DNA from 2 places in the Thalassotalea atypica genome. Region 2 is predicted to be linked to the other one. Evidence: predicted binding sites of a transcription regulator. Region 2 holds the regulator's gene; the other holds the start of a gene.
What was found. Region 2 encodes MetJ, which represses methionine synthesis genes. Its sites were predicted from a motif close to TAGACGTCTAGACGTCTA; they were not measured.
Positions count from the first base shown of each region.

Region 1: the regulator MetJ is predicted to act here: its motif matches at 6,011-6,028, upstream of serA (phosphoglycerate dehydrogenase).

Region 1 is NZ_AP027364.1:967,625-975,371, reverse strand. It holds gene galU (UTP--glucose-1-phosphate uridylyltransferase GalU) at 1-217, opposite strand, end outside; gene QUE03_RS04540 (NAD-dependent epimerase) at 310-1,317, opposite strand; gene QUE03_RS04535 (UDP-glucose dehydrogenase family protein) at 1,347-2,687, opposite strand; gene QUE03_RS04530 (peptide MFS transporter) at 3,003-4,487, shown strand; gene QUE03_RS04525 (5-formyltetrahydrofolate cyclo-ligase) at 4,581-5,204, shown strand; gene rpiA (ribose-5-phosphate isomerase RpiA) at 5,289-5,948, shown strand; gene serA (phosphoglycerate dehydrogenase) at 6,052-7,281, shown strand; gene QUE03_RS04510 (phosphatidylglycerophosphatase A family protein) at 7,351-7,747, opposite strand, start outside.
Region 2 is NZ_AP027364.1:4,053,669-4,061,415, reverse strand. It holds gene QUE03_RS18240 (adenylosuccinate synthase) at 1-1,017, shown strand, start outside; gene QUE03_RS18235 (malic enzyme-like NAD(P)-binding protein) at 1,323-2,567, shown strand; gene metJ (met regulon transcriptional regulator MetJ) at 2,659-2,991, opposite strand; gene metB (cystathionine gamma-synthase) at 3,162-4,403, shown strand; gene metL (bifunctional aspartate kinase/homoserine dehydrogenase II) at 4,409-6,886, shown strand; gene metF (methylenetetrahydrofolate reductase) at 6,883-7,747, shown strand, end outside.

The sequences.
Region 1 (7,747 bases), 1.3 Mb from region 2:
AAGATTTATCAAAATGATTTTCTATCGCATTTTTAGATGAATGCGTCACTAATACAATTTCTTTTATACCCGCCGCCACACACTCATTTACAATGTACTGAATTAAAGGTTTATCAACTATGGGCAACATTTCTTTAGGAATGGCTTTGGTTGCAGGTAACATTCGAGTCCCTAAACCCGCAACAGGGATAACAGCTTTTCTGATCACTTTTGACATTTCGTCTTCCATTTTCATAATACGTTATTGGTGTCATTTACTGACACAATTTGGTAATCCGTGGTTCATTAAATATTGCATTATTGTGGCAATCACACGTTATAATGTTTTCGATACCATTGAACAAAATTTGCAACGCCTTGTTCAATATTCATTTGCGGCTGATACCTTGTCGCAGCAAATAAGTCATCTACATCGGCATAGGTTTGATAAACATCACCCGCTTGCATTGGTAATAAGTTTTGCTTGGCTTCAATGCCTATCGCCTTTTCAAGTGCGCTGACAAATGAAGTTAATTTTATCGGATTGCCATTACCAATATTATAAATACGATATGGTGCACTACTTTGTGCTGCGCTGCCTTGCTCAACCGACCAACTATTGTTTCTTATCGGGATGTTGTTTTGCGTTCGAATAATGCCTTCAACAATATCATCGATATAAGTGAAGTCTCGTCGCATATCACCATGATTGTAGACATCAATTGGCTTGCCTTCAAAAATGGCTTTTGTGAATTTAAATAGCGCCATATCAGGTCTCCCCCATGGCCCATAAACCGTAAAAAATCTCAAGCCTGTAGTTGGAATGTCATATAGGTGTGAGTATGTATGAGACATCAGTTCATTTGACTTTTTAGTCGCTGCATACAAGGAAACAGGATGATCAACCGCATCACTTGTTGAAAAAGGTGTTTTACTGTTTAAGCCATAAACAGAGCTAGATGATGCATAGACAAGGTGCTCGATATTGTTATGACGACACCCTTCCAAAATAGTTAAATGACCAATTAAATTTGAATCAGCATAAGCCATCGGGTTATCAATAGAATAGCGAACACCCGCCTGTGCCGCTAAATGAATGACACGATCAAATTTCTCAATAGCAAACAGGTCTTCAATACCTCTTCTGTCCGCTAAATCTAGTTGCTTAAAATTAAACAACGTCAGCTCGTTCAGTAATTGAAGACGTGACAACTTTAGATTTACATCATAATAGTCATTGAGATTATCTAACCCTACCACTTGATGGCCTTGTTCAATTAATCGTTTGCTGACAAAAAAGCCTATAAATCCTGCTGCACCCGTTACTAAATACTTCACTTGTTTATCTTTATCCCAAAATCATTAAATTAAAAAGATTTTACACTGTCGCCACGGCCAATGGCGTAGTACGAAAAGCCCCTACTCTTAAGCAGGCCTGGATCATACAAATTGCGTCCATCAACAATTACTGGATGAGAGAGGGACTTTTCTATTAGTTCAAAGTCTGGCGCTCTAAATTGGCTCCATTCTGTGCAAATAACTAATGCATCAGCGCCATTTAAAGCTGATTCTTTTGTGCCGACTAAAGACAAATCATCTCTATTTCCATAAATCCTCTGACACTCTTCCATTGCTTCTGGATCATAGGCTTGTACTTTTGCGCCTGCCTGCCATAAAGCTTCCATTAACACGCGAGAAGACGCTTCACGCATATCATCGGTTTGTGGTTTAAATGACAATCCCCAAACGGCAATGGTTTTACCTTTCAGTTCGCCATTAAAGTGATTGTTGATATGAAAAAATAATTTCTGCTTTTGACTATAATTGACGCTTTCAACGGCAGCCAGCAAGGCAGGTTGATAATTAATACTTTGTGCTGTTTTTACTAATGCTTGCACATCTTTTGGAAAGCACGATCCACCATAGCCACAACCTGGATAAATAAATTGATAGCCGATACGTGAATCAGAGCCAATACCGTGACGCACGGCCTCTATGTCAGCACCCAATAACTCAGCAAGATTGGCAATTTCATTCATGAATGAAATTTTTGTTGCGAGCATGCAGTTTGCGGCATATTTAGTGAGTTCAGCTGAGCGCACATCCATAAAAATCATCCGATCATGATTGCGATTAAATGGCGCATAAAGTTCACGCATGATTTCTCGAGAATGTTCGTTTAACGTACCAACAACGATTCGATCAGGTTTCATACAGTCGTTGACGGCTGCCCCTTCTTTTAGAAACTCAGGGTTGGAAACGACATCGTAAGAAATATTGAGATTACGACTGCCAAGCACCTCTGCAACCTTCGCAGAAACTTTATCGGCTGTGCCAACGGGCACGGTTGACTTATCGATAATGATTTTGGGAGAGGTCATGTGAGATGCGATAGTTTCTGCCACCGCTAACACATATTTTAAATCTGCTGAGCCGTCTTCATCCGGTGGCGTACCCACAGCGATAAACTGAATTTCACCATGTTCAACGCCAAACCTAGCGTCTGTAGTAAAGCTTAACAAGCCATTTTTATATGTTTCTTCAACAATCGGCGTTAACCCAGGTTCATAGATCGGGATGATGCCTTTTTCTAAATCCGCGACCTTTTTTTCATCAACATCGACACAGACAACGTCATGCCCCACAGAAGCTAAAATGGCGGCCTGCACCAAGCCAACGTACCCAATACCAAAAACTGTTACTTTCATTTACTTCCTACTCGCTGTGAAGTGCATAGCTAAGACAAATAATAACATTGTTAGTGCTACATTTTATTTACGCAAATAATAACGAATAAAACGAGAAACAAATAGAGCTAGGTTACAAATTTACGCCAAAGATTACGCGCTTTTAATATTTGTTATCAGAACGAGCACCACCACAGAATTAGATTATTTACTCAGTGAAAGTTTTCATCTTATATTTTATTTAGATCAACCTAATGCACTTGCCTTTACGCTCTAGCAAAGGTATAACACGGGCTGTAATAAAATCACGAAATTAAATCTGGAAAGGATAATTATATGAATAAGCCTAATACGGGAACCATGCTTGGTCACCCGAAAGGACTCTTCCTATTATTTGGTACCGAAATGTGGGAGCGCATGAGCTACTACGGTATGCGCGGTATCTTTGTATTATATTTGGTGGCATTTGCCGCAAACTTTGGCTGGGATATGGCCTACTTCGGCATAGATCCTACTGCAGCTGATGCACAAGACCAGTTAGCCAAAGCATTAAACAAAAACGCCCTTGGTATTTTGGGAATTTATGCGTTTTGGGTATACGTAACACCAGTTCTTGGTGGTTGGATGGCTGATAACCACTGGGGTCAGCGTAAGGCTATAATTATTGGTGGTGTGTTAATGGCGTGTGGCCAATTTTCACTAGGTACTCCTCACCACTTAATTCCAGGCATGGAAATTGAATTTTTATACTTAGGTTTATTCCTTTTGATCATGGGTAACGGTTTCTTCAAACCGAATATTTCTACCATGGTTGGTGATTTATATGAAGAAGGTGACAAACGTCGTGATGCGGCATTCACTATTTTCTACATGGGTATCAACTTAGGCTCTATCTTAGGTTATTTCGTGGTTGGTACAATTGGCGAAAAAATCAACTATCAATATGGCTTCTTAGTTGCCGGTATTGGTATGATTTTGGGCGTGATTTTACAATTAGCAATGTCTAAAAAATACCTTGGTAACGTTGGTGTTGAACCAGCTGCTAAGAAAGGCCGTGAAGCAGAAGGTGCTTCAAATGCTCCTTTAACTTCTGAAGAACGTGATCGTGTAAAAGTTATTTTAATCATGTCATTCTTCACGATAATCTTCTGGTTAGGTTTCGAACAAGCCGCTGGCTCAATGAACCTATTTGCTAAACAAAAAACAGACCTTGTCGTATTAGGCTTCGAGATCCCTGCTTCTTGGCTACAGTCAGTTAACCCTATCTTCGTTATATTGTTTGCTCCTATGTTTGCTGCTATTTGGCTTAAGATGGGTGAAGCAGAGCCAAACTCTCCTAAAAAATTCGCTTTAGGTATGTTCTTCTTAGGTCTTGGTTTTATTTCTATGGTAATGGCTGCACTTCAAATTGGTGACAGCGAGACAGCAAAAGCTAGTATCATTTGGTTAGTTTTAGCCTATATGTTCCATACCATGGGTGAATTATGCTTATCTCCTATTGGCCTTTCACTAGTCACTAAATTGGCACCGCTTAAATACACTTCACTATTGATGGGTATGTGGTTCTTCTTCTCTGGTGTAGGTAACTATGCAGCTGCTGCAGTGGGGCAAATGGTTGGTGATGTAGGTCCATTTGCTGCCTTTATGGGTGTTGCCATCATGGCGTTCGTAGCAGGTATCATTCTTTGGTTAGTCAGCGGCAAGTTGGTAGACTGGATGCACGGCGCAGAAGATAACAAGCCACAAGATTTAGACAACAAACTAGAAGAAGAAATGTCTGTTGTGGGTACTCACGAAGGTATGCCTGAAAAGCACACTTAATCGAGCACTTTGAATAAAAAAAGCTAGCTTTGACGCTAGCTTTTTTTTTACCATTGATATCAATATATTGAATAATAACAAAAGAACAGAGCAATGAACGATCGTCTACTTTCTCGTCAACAGCTTCGTAAACTGATTAGAACAAAAAGAAATGCACTTGATCGTGAATTTCAACATTTGGCAAGTGGGCAACTTCTTAAGCAACTCACTGAGCACCCAAGATTCGCTATAGCGAACACCGTTGCATTGTATTTGGCTAACGACGGTGAGCTAGACCTTTCTCCGATTGTAAAATGGTGTTGGCAACAAGGTAAACGCGTATACCTGCCAATATTACATCCTTTTAGTGCTAATCATTTATTATTCACACTGTATCGTTCCGACCAAAAAATGGTCGCTAACAAGTTTGGCATCTTAGAGCCAAGGCTGAATAAAGCAGAGCTTATTCCAATTAAAGAGCTCGACATAATATGTACGCCGTTGGTGGCTTTCGACCATACAGGGGCCCGCTTAGGTATGGGAGGAGGCTTTTATGATCGTACATTAGCGCCAATCTACGACACCTTTGACACACCAAGCCAATCAGCAAGCAAGCAAACTACTCCCTATTTGATTGGCCTAGCCCATGATTGCCAACAAATCGCTAAAGTCCCTACCGAATCATGGGACATCCCCATTCCCGAAATAATCACACCAACACAACGGATCATTTGTTAATTTACTGTGCGCAACTAGGCTGACACGTTATAATCTCGTCACAATTTAAAGCCAGCAACATTGAATTAACCAAACGAGATTGTTATGACCCAAGATGAACTAAAAAAAGCAGTAGGCTATAAAGCTATCGAATTTGTAGCAGACGATAGTATTGTCGGTGTCGGTACGGGTTCTACCGTAAATCATTTTATTGATGCACTTGCCACCATCAAAGATAAAATTCGCGGCGCAGTTTCAAGCTCAGAGCAATCAACAGAAAAACTTAAATCATACGGTATCGAAGTATTTGATTTAAATAGTGTTGATGTATTAGATGTCTACGTAGACGGCGCAGATGAAATTAATGAACACATGCATATGATCAAAGGCGGTGGTGCAGCGTTAACCCGTGAAAAAATTGTAGCGGCCGTTGCTAAAGAATTTATTTGTATTGCTGATGAATCAAAGTTAGTTGGCGTATTAGGTGAGTTTCCACTACCAGTTGAAGTCATTCCTATGGCGCGTAGTTACGTAGCAAGAGAATTGGTTAAACTGGGCGGCGACCCCGTTTATAGACAAGGTGTAATCACTGACAACGGCAACGTGATCCTCGACGTTTATAATTTAAAAATTATCAACCCAACTGAATTGGAAACAAAAATAAACGCAATAGTCGGTGTTGTCACCAATGGTTTATTCGCTAATCGCGCGGCCAACAGGTTATTACTAGGCACAACTAGCGGTGTAAAAGAAGTGAGCATATAGCTGAAAAAATATCCAAAAAAAGCAAAATTAGCACTTTAGAGTTATAGCACTATATGATATTTTAGATATCTAGCCATCCAAACAGACGCGACTGAAAATTACTATGAACCAAAACTCGTTAGCCAAAGAAAAAATTAAAATCCTTTTACTGGAAGGGCTTCACCAAAGCTCGCTAGAAGAACTAAAATCCAAAGGCTATTCAAATATTGAATATATTAAAACATCCCTTTCAGAAGCTGAATTAATTGAAAAGATCAAGGATGTGCACTTCATCGGTATACGTTCTCGCACGCAATTAAACGATAAAGTGTTAAGTCATGCGAACAAACTAGTTGCTATTGGTTGTTTTTGTATCGGTACAAACCAAGTGGAATTACCTGCTGCTCAAAAGAGAGGCATTCCTGTATTTAATGCTCCGTTTTCTAATACCCGCTCTGTAGCAGAACTCGTGTTAGGTGAAATTCTACTTTTACTTCGTGGTATTCCCGAAAAAAGCGCATTGGCTCATCGTGGCATTTGGCAAAAGTCAGCCGTAGGCTCTGTTGAAGCTCGCGGTAAAACTTTGGGAATTATTGGTTACGGGCACATTGGCACTCAACTGGGCATCATGGCGGAAAATGTAGGAATGAAAGTTCGCTTCTATGACATTGAAACTAAATTGCCATTGGGAAATGCCAGTCAGGCCCCTTCACTTACAGCGCTGTTAAAAGAGTCCGACGTGATCAGCCTTCATGTACCAGAAACAGCACAAACTCAAAATATGATGGGCGTTGCTGAGTTTGAAGTGATTAAGAAAGGAGCCATCTTCATCAACGCTTCTCGTGGTACCGTTGTTGACATCGATGCTTTAGCTGAAGCACTTGAGAATAAAACCGTGGCGGGAGCTGCAATCGACGTATTCCCTGTAGAGCCAAAAGGAAATGACGAGGAATTTATCTCGCCATTACGCGCCTTTGATAATGTCATTTTAACGCCGCACATTGGTGGTAGTACTCAAGAAGCTCAAGAAAATATCGGATTGGAAGTTGCTAGTAAACTGGCTAAATACTCGGATAATGGCTCAACATTATCAGCCGTAAACTTTCCTGAAGTATCGCTTCCTGGACACACTGGCACGTCTCGATTATTGCACATTCACCACAACCAACCAGGAATGTTAACGGCTATTAACAACGCGTTTGCCCAACACGAAATCAATATTGCAGCGCAATATCTTCAAACCGACGATAAAATTGGATATGTTGTAATTGATGTAGAAACAGAAAACAGTGAAATGGCATTAAAAGAGTTAAAGCAAATTGAAGGTACTATTCGCGCTCGTATTCTTCATTAAGTCTATTAAAGTGTGAAACATAAAAAAGCCGAGACAATCTCGGCTTTTTAGTATTTAGAACTTTTTAGACTACAAAAAATAAAGCAGTAACTGTAAACAAGCTAACGCCATAATACCGGCAATAACATCATCAATCATGATACCAAAACCACCTTTTACATAGCGGTCTAAATATGAGATGGGCCAAGGTTTGACGATGTCAAAAAAGCGGAACAAAGCAAAGCCTAAAACAATGTTTAACACAGATACAGGCACCAAATACATGGTAATAAGAAAACCTACAATTTCATCCCATACAATGGCAGGATGATCGTGCTCATTTACAGCTTTAGCGCAATATCCACAGATGTATATACCAACTACAGCCATGACTAGCGTCAATAATAAGTATACGAATGGCGATAGGCCCGTCATCAATAAATAAACAGGTATAGCAGCCAAAGTGCCAAATGTGCCGGGCGCTTTA
Region 2 (7,747 bases):
AAAGAACGCTTATTAATTAGTGATGCTTGCCCTCTTATATTGCCATATCATAATGCACTTGATGCTGCGCGTGAAATCGCTCGTGGTAGCAAAGCTATCGGTACGACAGGTCGCGGCATTGGTCCTGCGTATGAAGACAAAGTGGCACGACGTGGTCTACGCGTAGGTGACTTATTCTGTGCTGAATCTTTTGCGGCTAAGTTAAAAGAAATTATGGAATACCATAACTTTGTTCTAACAACTTACTACAAAGTTGAACCGGTAAATTATGAAGAAGTACTGGCTGATGCATTAACAATGGCTGAAGTTATCAAACCTATGGTTGCAGATATTGCTGAAATGCTTGACCAAGCCCGCAAAGACGGCGAGTCAATCATGTTTGAAGGCGCACAAGGTACGTTGCTTGACATCGACCATGGTACATATCCATACGTGACTTCATCAAATACAACAGTAGGTGGTGTTGCTACGGGTTGTGGTTTTGGCCCTCGTTACTTAGATTATGTATTGGGTATTACTAAAGCTTATACAACTCGTGTTGGTTCAGGTCCTTTCCCGACAGAATTAGACGATGAAATTGGTCATCACTTAGGTACTGTTGGTCATGAATTTGGCGCAACAACTGGCCGTGAACGCCGATGTGGTTGGTTTGATGCCGTTGCAATGCACCGCGCCGTTCAAGTAAATAGTATTAGCGGGTTTTGTTTAACCAAGCTTGACGTTTTAGATGGTTTATCTGAACTTAAAATCTGTACTGGTTACAAAACTAAGTCGGGCGATGTAGTTACTGTACCACCTACAGCCGCTGAAGGTTATGAAGAAATCACACCGGTATATGAATCTATGCCAGGTTGGTCAGAATCAACGGTTGGTGCCACTTCAGTTGATGCATTACCTGCAAATGCTGTTGCTTATATCAAGCGTATTGAAGAAGTTACCGGTGTACCGGTAGATATCATCTCTACAGGTCCAGATCGTATCGAAACGATGATTTTAGTTAATCCGTTCGATGAATAAATGATAATTTCTTAATTTTAAAAACCAGCTATCTAGCTGGTTTTTTTATGTGTAAAACAAAGGTATAACCATTTACTTTGTCTCTTTTAGCGTATTTTAGAAGACTAAACATGCTGTTTTGAATGGTCTAACCTCTTGTGTATTATAGCGTTCAGCGATTTTTTATATGAAAATGAGCTTGTATCTTCGATCCTTTATCAAATACCATATAAAGAGCAAAAATAATAATTATAACGCTAAGTCGGTTTACAAACTAAACCACATACAAGAAGCTACAGTAACGTGTTTAATATTAGGAACGCACCATGACAGATTTTCGACAACAAGCACTTGATTATCATGCTCTACCTAGGCCAGGTAAAATCAGTGTTGAATTAACTACTCCAGCAGAGACAAGTTTAGATCTTGCTCTTGCTTATAGCCCTGGAGTTGCAGAGCCAGTACGTGAGATTGCTGATAACCCAGATGATGTTTACAAATATACGGCGAAAGGAAATACCGTTGCTGTAATTTCTAATGGTACTGCCATCCTTGGGTTAGGAAACCTTGGCCCGATGGCGTCTAAGCCAGTTATGGAAGGTAAGGCATTGTTGTTTAAACGCTTTGCTGGAATTGATTCTTTCGATATTGAAGTAAAACATAAATCTGTTGAGGACTTTGTAACAACGGTAGCTAATATTGCAGACAGCTTCGGTGGCATAAATTTAGAAGACATCAAAGCACCAGAGTGTTTTGAAATAGAGCGCGCATTAATCGAGCGTTGTAAAGTACCTGTATTTCATGACGACCAACATGGTACGGCCATTGTTACCGCGGCGGGTATGTTAAATGCACTCGAGATCCAAGGTAAGTCTATTAAGCAAGCTAACATCGTTTGTTTGGGCGCTGGAGCAGCGGCCGTGGCTTGTATGGAACTGTTAATTAAATGCGGTGCACAGCGTGAAAAAATCTATATGCTTGACCGAAAAGGAGTGATCCACACTCGTCGCGATGATTTGAATGAATACAAAAAACTATTTGCCAACAACACCGATAAAAGAACCCTAGATGATGTCATCGAAGGCGCTGATGTCTTCGTAGGTGTTTCAGGTCCAAATTTGCTATCACCTGAGCAACTTAAATTAATGGCAGATAAACCTGTGGTTTTTGCTTGTTCAAATCCTGATCCAGAAATTAAACCTGAGCTAGCGACAGCTGCACGTGATGATCTTATTATGGCAACCGGCCGTTCTGACTACCCTAACCAAGTAAATAACGTCTTGTGTTTCCCATTTATTTTCCGTGGTGCACTTGATGTTAGAGCAAGAGCAATTAATGACGAAATGAAAATTGCCGCTGTACATGCCATTCGAGAACTTGCTAAAGAGCCAGTGCCAGAGGAAGTACTAAAAGCCAGCGGTAGTGACGCACTCACTTTTGGTAGTAGTTACATCATTCCAAAACCAATGGATTCTCGCTTATGTTCTCGTGTTGCCAAAGCGGTAGCACAAGCTGCGATTGAGTCAGGGGTTGCAGCACTTGATATGCCTGAAAACTACATGGCGGAATAACAGGTAAGTTTATAGCCTAATCTAGAAATAACAAAGGCGCCTAATAGCGCCTTTGTTGTCTTTATCTAATTATATGAATTTGTAAAGCAAACTACTCTTCAACTTCATCTTCATACTGACTGAAATCTGTCACCCCTTGTGCTTCCAATAATTGGCGAACACTGTGTGGTAACTTCTCATTATTGTCTTTTGCCAAATCTTCGTCATTGGGCAGCGGCTGTCCGGTGAACGCATGTAAAAATGCTTCACATAATAATTCACTGTTTGTTGCGTGACGTAAATTGTTTACTTGGCGACGAGTTCTCTCATCAGTAAGTACTTTTAAAACACGTAACGGAATGGAAACGGTAATTTTTTTTACTTGTTCGCTTTTTTTTCCGTGCTCGGCGTATGGGTTAATATATTCGCCATTCCATTCAGCCATTTAAATACCTCTGCAGTTTTATTCTTTAAGCCAATGCAAATTGTACTTGTTGACGCGACTGAGTCAACCTTGATGTGTAGAAGTTTAGATGTCTAAAACTTCTTGACCCTTCAAAAGAAAACGTATAGATTTATAGACGTCCAAACATCTAAACGTAAAAGTGAATATTTATGAGTGCCAAAAACATCGCCACAACAGCCGTCAGGGCTGGTATTAATACCGATCAGCATCATGGTGCTGTTGTCGCACCAATTCATTTATCTAGTACATATTCACTTAAAGGCTTTAATGATAAACGCCAGTTTGATTATTCGCGCACGGGCAATCCAACGCGCGCTACTTTCGGCCAAGCAATTGCGGATCTAGAAGGTGGGGCTGTGGGCATTGTCACCAGTACCGGTATGTCAGCGGTTCATTTGTTATGCCAATTATTGTCGGTAGGAGAAAAAGTTGTTATACCTCATGATTGCTACGGTGGCAGTTATCGCTTATTTACTCATTTGGCCAAGCGAGGACAATTTGAAGTCATAGTTGTTGACCAATCTGACGCCGAGCAATTGTCGAAAGCACTGGCTGAACAACCTAAATTAGTTCTTATTGAAACGCCAAGTAACCCATTATTACGATTAGTTGATATTCGCGCAATAGCACAACAAGCCCATGCAGTTGGTGCCATTGTTGCAGTGGATAATACGTTCTTGTCTCCCGTACTTCAGCAACCAATTGCACTTGGGGCTGATATTGTTTTTCATTCAACAACCAAATACATCAACGGTCATAGTGATGTTGTAGGTGGCGTACTCGTAGCGAAAGAAAAAGAACTTGGCGAAGAGCTGGCTTGGTGGGCAAATTGCATTGGTATAACTGGTTCAGCGTTTGATAGCTTTTTAGCACTACGTGGACTAAAAACTCTCCCGCTAAGGATGAAACAGCATCAGGAAAATGCGCAATCAGTTGCAGAATTTTTAGCAACACACCCAGCGATAAAGCAAGTGTATTTTCCTGGACTAGCCAATCATCCTAACCATGAGTTGGCTCAACAGCAGCAGCAAGGCTTTGGTGCAATGCTCAGTTTTGAAGTTAAGGGTGGCGTAGAAGCAGTTAAAGCACTTTTTGCTAACCTTGAGCTATTCACACTTGCACAATCACTTGGAGGCGTTGAGAGCTTAATAAGCCACCCATCAACCATGACTCATGCAGGAATGGAAATTGAAGCACAACTCGAAGCCGGTATTACACAGTCTTTAGTGCGAGTTTCGGTGGGGTTAGAAGATATCAACGACATCCTAACAGACTTAAATAATGGCCTTAACGCCAGCCAACACGGTCAGAAAGTGACATCGTTGCAAAATGATTACGCAAAGAAAACGCCGCAGTTTCGTGTTAGCTCATCGCAAGCGGCAGTATGGTAATTAATATGTCAATTCAAAGCGATATAGCTCAGATTGAAGAGCAAGAACAAGAGCAAGTTTGGTCTGCAATGCACAATAAATTATGCAAGCAAGCGGTTCAGGTACACAAATTTGGCGGTAGCAGTTTAGCGTCGGTTGAGTGCATCAATCGAGCAGTAGACATTATTCAAGTTAATTGTAAGCTTGACGATGTCGTGGTGGTCTCAGCAAACGGCGATACCACCGATGAATTGTTGCACATTTATGAATTAGCCGTTGTTCAGAGCGATAAACTGCATCACGAAATCTCACAAGTTAAAGATCGCCAAACTAAGTTGATCTCATCGTTATTAAAAACGGTACATGCACACTCTTTAATTGCGTTATTAGAGCATGACATTGCTCTGCTAGTGAAATGGCTTCAAGTAGATATTAATGCACACTATAGCGAATTATTGGCCTTAGGAGAGTTATGGTCTGCAAGATTATTGTCTGCAATTCTAAATGAACGTGTTTGCCCGAGTAATGCCATTGATGCGAGAGACTTTCTTGTCATCAATAATGAAGAACAATGCGCGGTTGACTATGACTTAAGTCAAAGACAATTAGCGTTGCTGCGTGAGCCGTCAAAATTGGCGGTTATTACAGGCTTTGTCGCGCGTAATGAGCAGGGACTGCCTTGTACTTTAGGCCGAAATGGCAGCGATTACTCTGCAACCATTCTTGCAGCATTGACTGCCGCACAAAATGTCACGTTGTGGACAGATGTAGACGGTATTTATAGTGCGGATCCACGTGTTGTGCCCAATGCTCGAAAATTACACCGAGTGCCACGCGGTGTGGCGAAAGAATTGGGGCGCTTAGGCAATCCAGTGCTTCATGCAAAAACTTTACAACCGTTAAACGATTGTGGCAGTCATTTGCATGTTGCTAGTAGTTTTGATGCCAATACGGCTGGTACAGAGATAGGAGATTTTGGTCAGATAGCAAAACAAGAGCTCTCTGTGACTCATCTTAATGATCTGCTTCTTGCACAATCAGTAAGCTTTTTAGGCGACGTCGGAAAACAAGCGGCGAAGGAGTTCTCGGCTATTGGGGTTGACGTTGCAAAAGGACAAATTGTTATTCAACAGTCACAGCAACTAGCGGTAAGCCAATGGCTTGCTAGTCATGATACCGAGGTAAGATTTACCCCCGTAGCCATTATTGCTGTTGTTGGTCACAATGTTGCCCAGCGTGGCAATGTTAAAGTGAGATTCAAACGTTCATTGAGGGCTCAGCAATTAATCGCAATCTTAACCAGTGAGCGTCAGCACAGCTTCATTGCTGTTATCCCACAGCCTTGCACCACAGAGCTATTGAATAATGTTCATCATGATGTGACAAAAGACGCTCGTCATATTGGTTTGGTGATCGCAGGAGCGGGTAATATTGGTCAACGTTTTATCGAACTTTTACCTTCGCAAGTGGCCAAAGTACCTGCTTTAGAAAACCTACACTTAGTTGGTATTGCCTCATCGAAAAGAATCTTGCTCAATACTGATGGATTGGATGTCGAAAGTTCATTCGAACAGTTTGAACAACACAGCAAAAGTTATCAACAGGATGACTTACTCAACTGGTTAACCCATCATCCATATGATGAATTGGTCGTTGTTGATATTACGCCAAGTAAAGCGTTTAGCGAGTTATATCAACCATTTTTTGAGCGTGGAATTCACGTTATTGGCGCCAATAAGTGGGCGGCTTCCTCTAGTACAGCTAACTACAACAAGCTACTACAAAGCGCAAAAGAACATGACAGCTTATGGCTAGGAAATACCACCGTAGGTGCAGGTTTACCGATTAATTTTGCCATTGATGACTTGATCGCTAGTGGCGATGAGATTGAAGAGATTTCAGGTATATTTTCAGGCACTTTGTCTTGGTTATTCGAAAATTACGATGGACAGCAGCCTTTCGATGTTTTACTAAAACAAGCATTAGCCGACGGTATCACTGAGCCTGATCCACGGGATGATCTCTCGGGTTTAGATGTCCAACGTAAACTACTCATTTTGGCTAGACTGGCTGGCTTTGAACTGGCGTTAGAAGACATTGACTGTCAAAACCTCGTGCCAGCATCACTGCAAGCATTGTCTGTTGAACAATTTTTAGATAATGCGGAACAGCTTAATGATTATTTTGAGAAACAATTAGCACAGGCTGTACAACAAAAGAGTTGCATTCGTTATGTTGCACGTTTTTCAAATACTAAAGCAGGCGTTAAAGCAAAAGTGAGTTTAGAAACGTTACCTCAAACGGATGCGTTTGCTTCACTTACGCCATGCGACAACATTTTTAAAATAGTGTCGTCTTGGTATCAAGACAATCCATTGATCATCAGAGGACCAGGTGCGGGTCGTGATGTTACCGCTGGTGGATTACATTCTGACTTGGTCAATGTTTGTAATCAACTTGCCAAAAAAGCACATCAAGTCAAATTAAAGGGGATAAATGAATGAGTTACAGTCACGCAAGACAAGTAGAGTCACTGAATCAAAGTTTAAGTGAAGTTTCGAAAGACATTAAAGTCTCATTTGAATTCTTTCCGCCAAATTCTCCGGCAATGGAAACCACATTGTGGAATTCAGTTGAACGTCTTGCGCCATTGAACCCAAGCTTTGTTTCTGTGACTTATGGTGCAGGTAGTGGTACTCGTGATCGCACCCATGATGTTATTAAACGTATTCAAAAAGATACAGCATTAGTGGCGGCTCCTCATTTAACTTGTATTGATGCAAGCCGTGAAGAACTTATCGAGATCGCGAAAGATTACTGGGCCAGTGGTGTTCGCCATATTGTCGCGTTACGCGGAGACTTGCCAAACAGTAGCGAAAAGCCTTCAATGTATGCCTCAGATTTGGTGGAACTGCTAAAGTCCGTTGCTGATTTTGATATCTCTGTCGCAGCTTATCCGGAAGGTCATCCTGAGGCACCCAACCCACAATTTGATTTACTTAACTTAAAACGCAAAATTGATGCTGGTGCAAACCGAGCAATCAGTCAGTTCTTCTTTGATATTGAATCGTATCTACGGTTTCGAGATCGCTGCGTTACGATAGGTATTGATGTAGAAATTATCCCAGGGATATTACCTGTGACTAATTACAATACATTGAAAAGATTCGCTGATTTAACCAATGTTCATGTCCCAAGCTGGATGCCAAAAATGTATGAAGGTTTAGAAGATGATGAAACCACGCGACGGTTAGTTGGAGCAAATATTGCGATGGAGCAAGTGAAAGTACTTAACAAAGAAGGTGTAAAGAATTTCCACTTTTATACTTTAAACCGCGCAGAATTAAGTTACGCCATTTGTCATA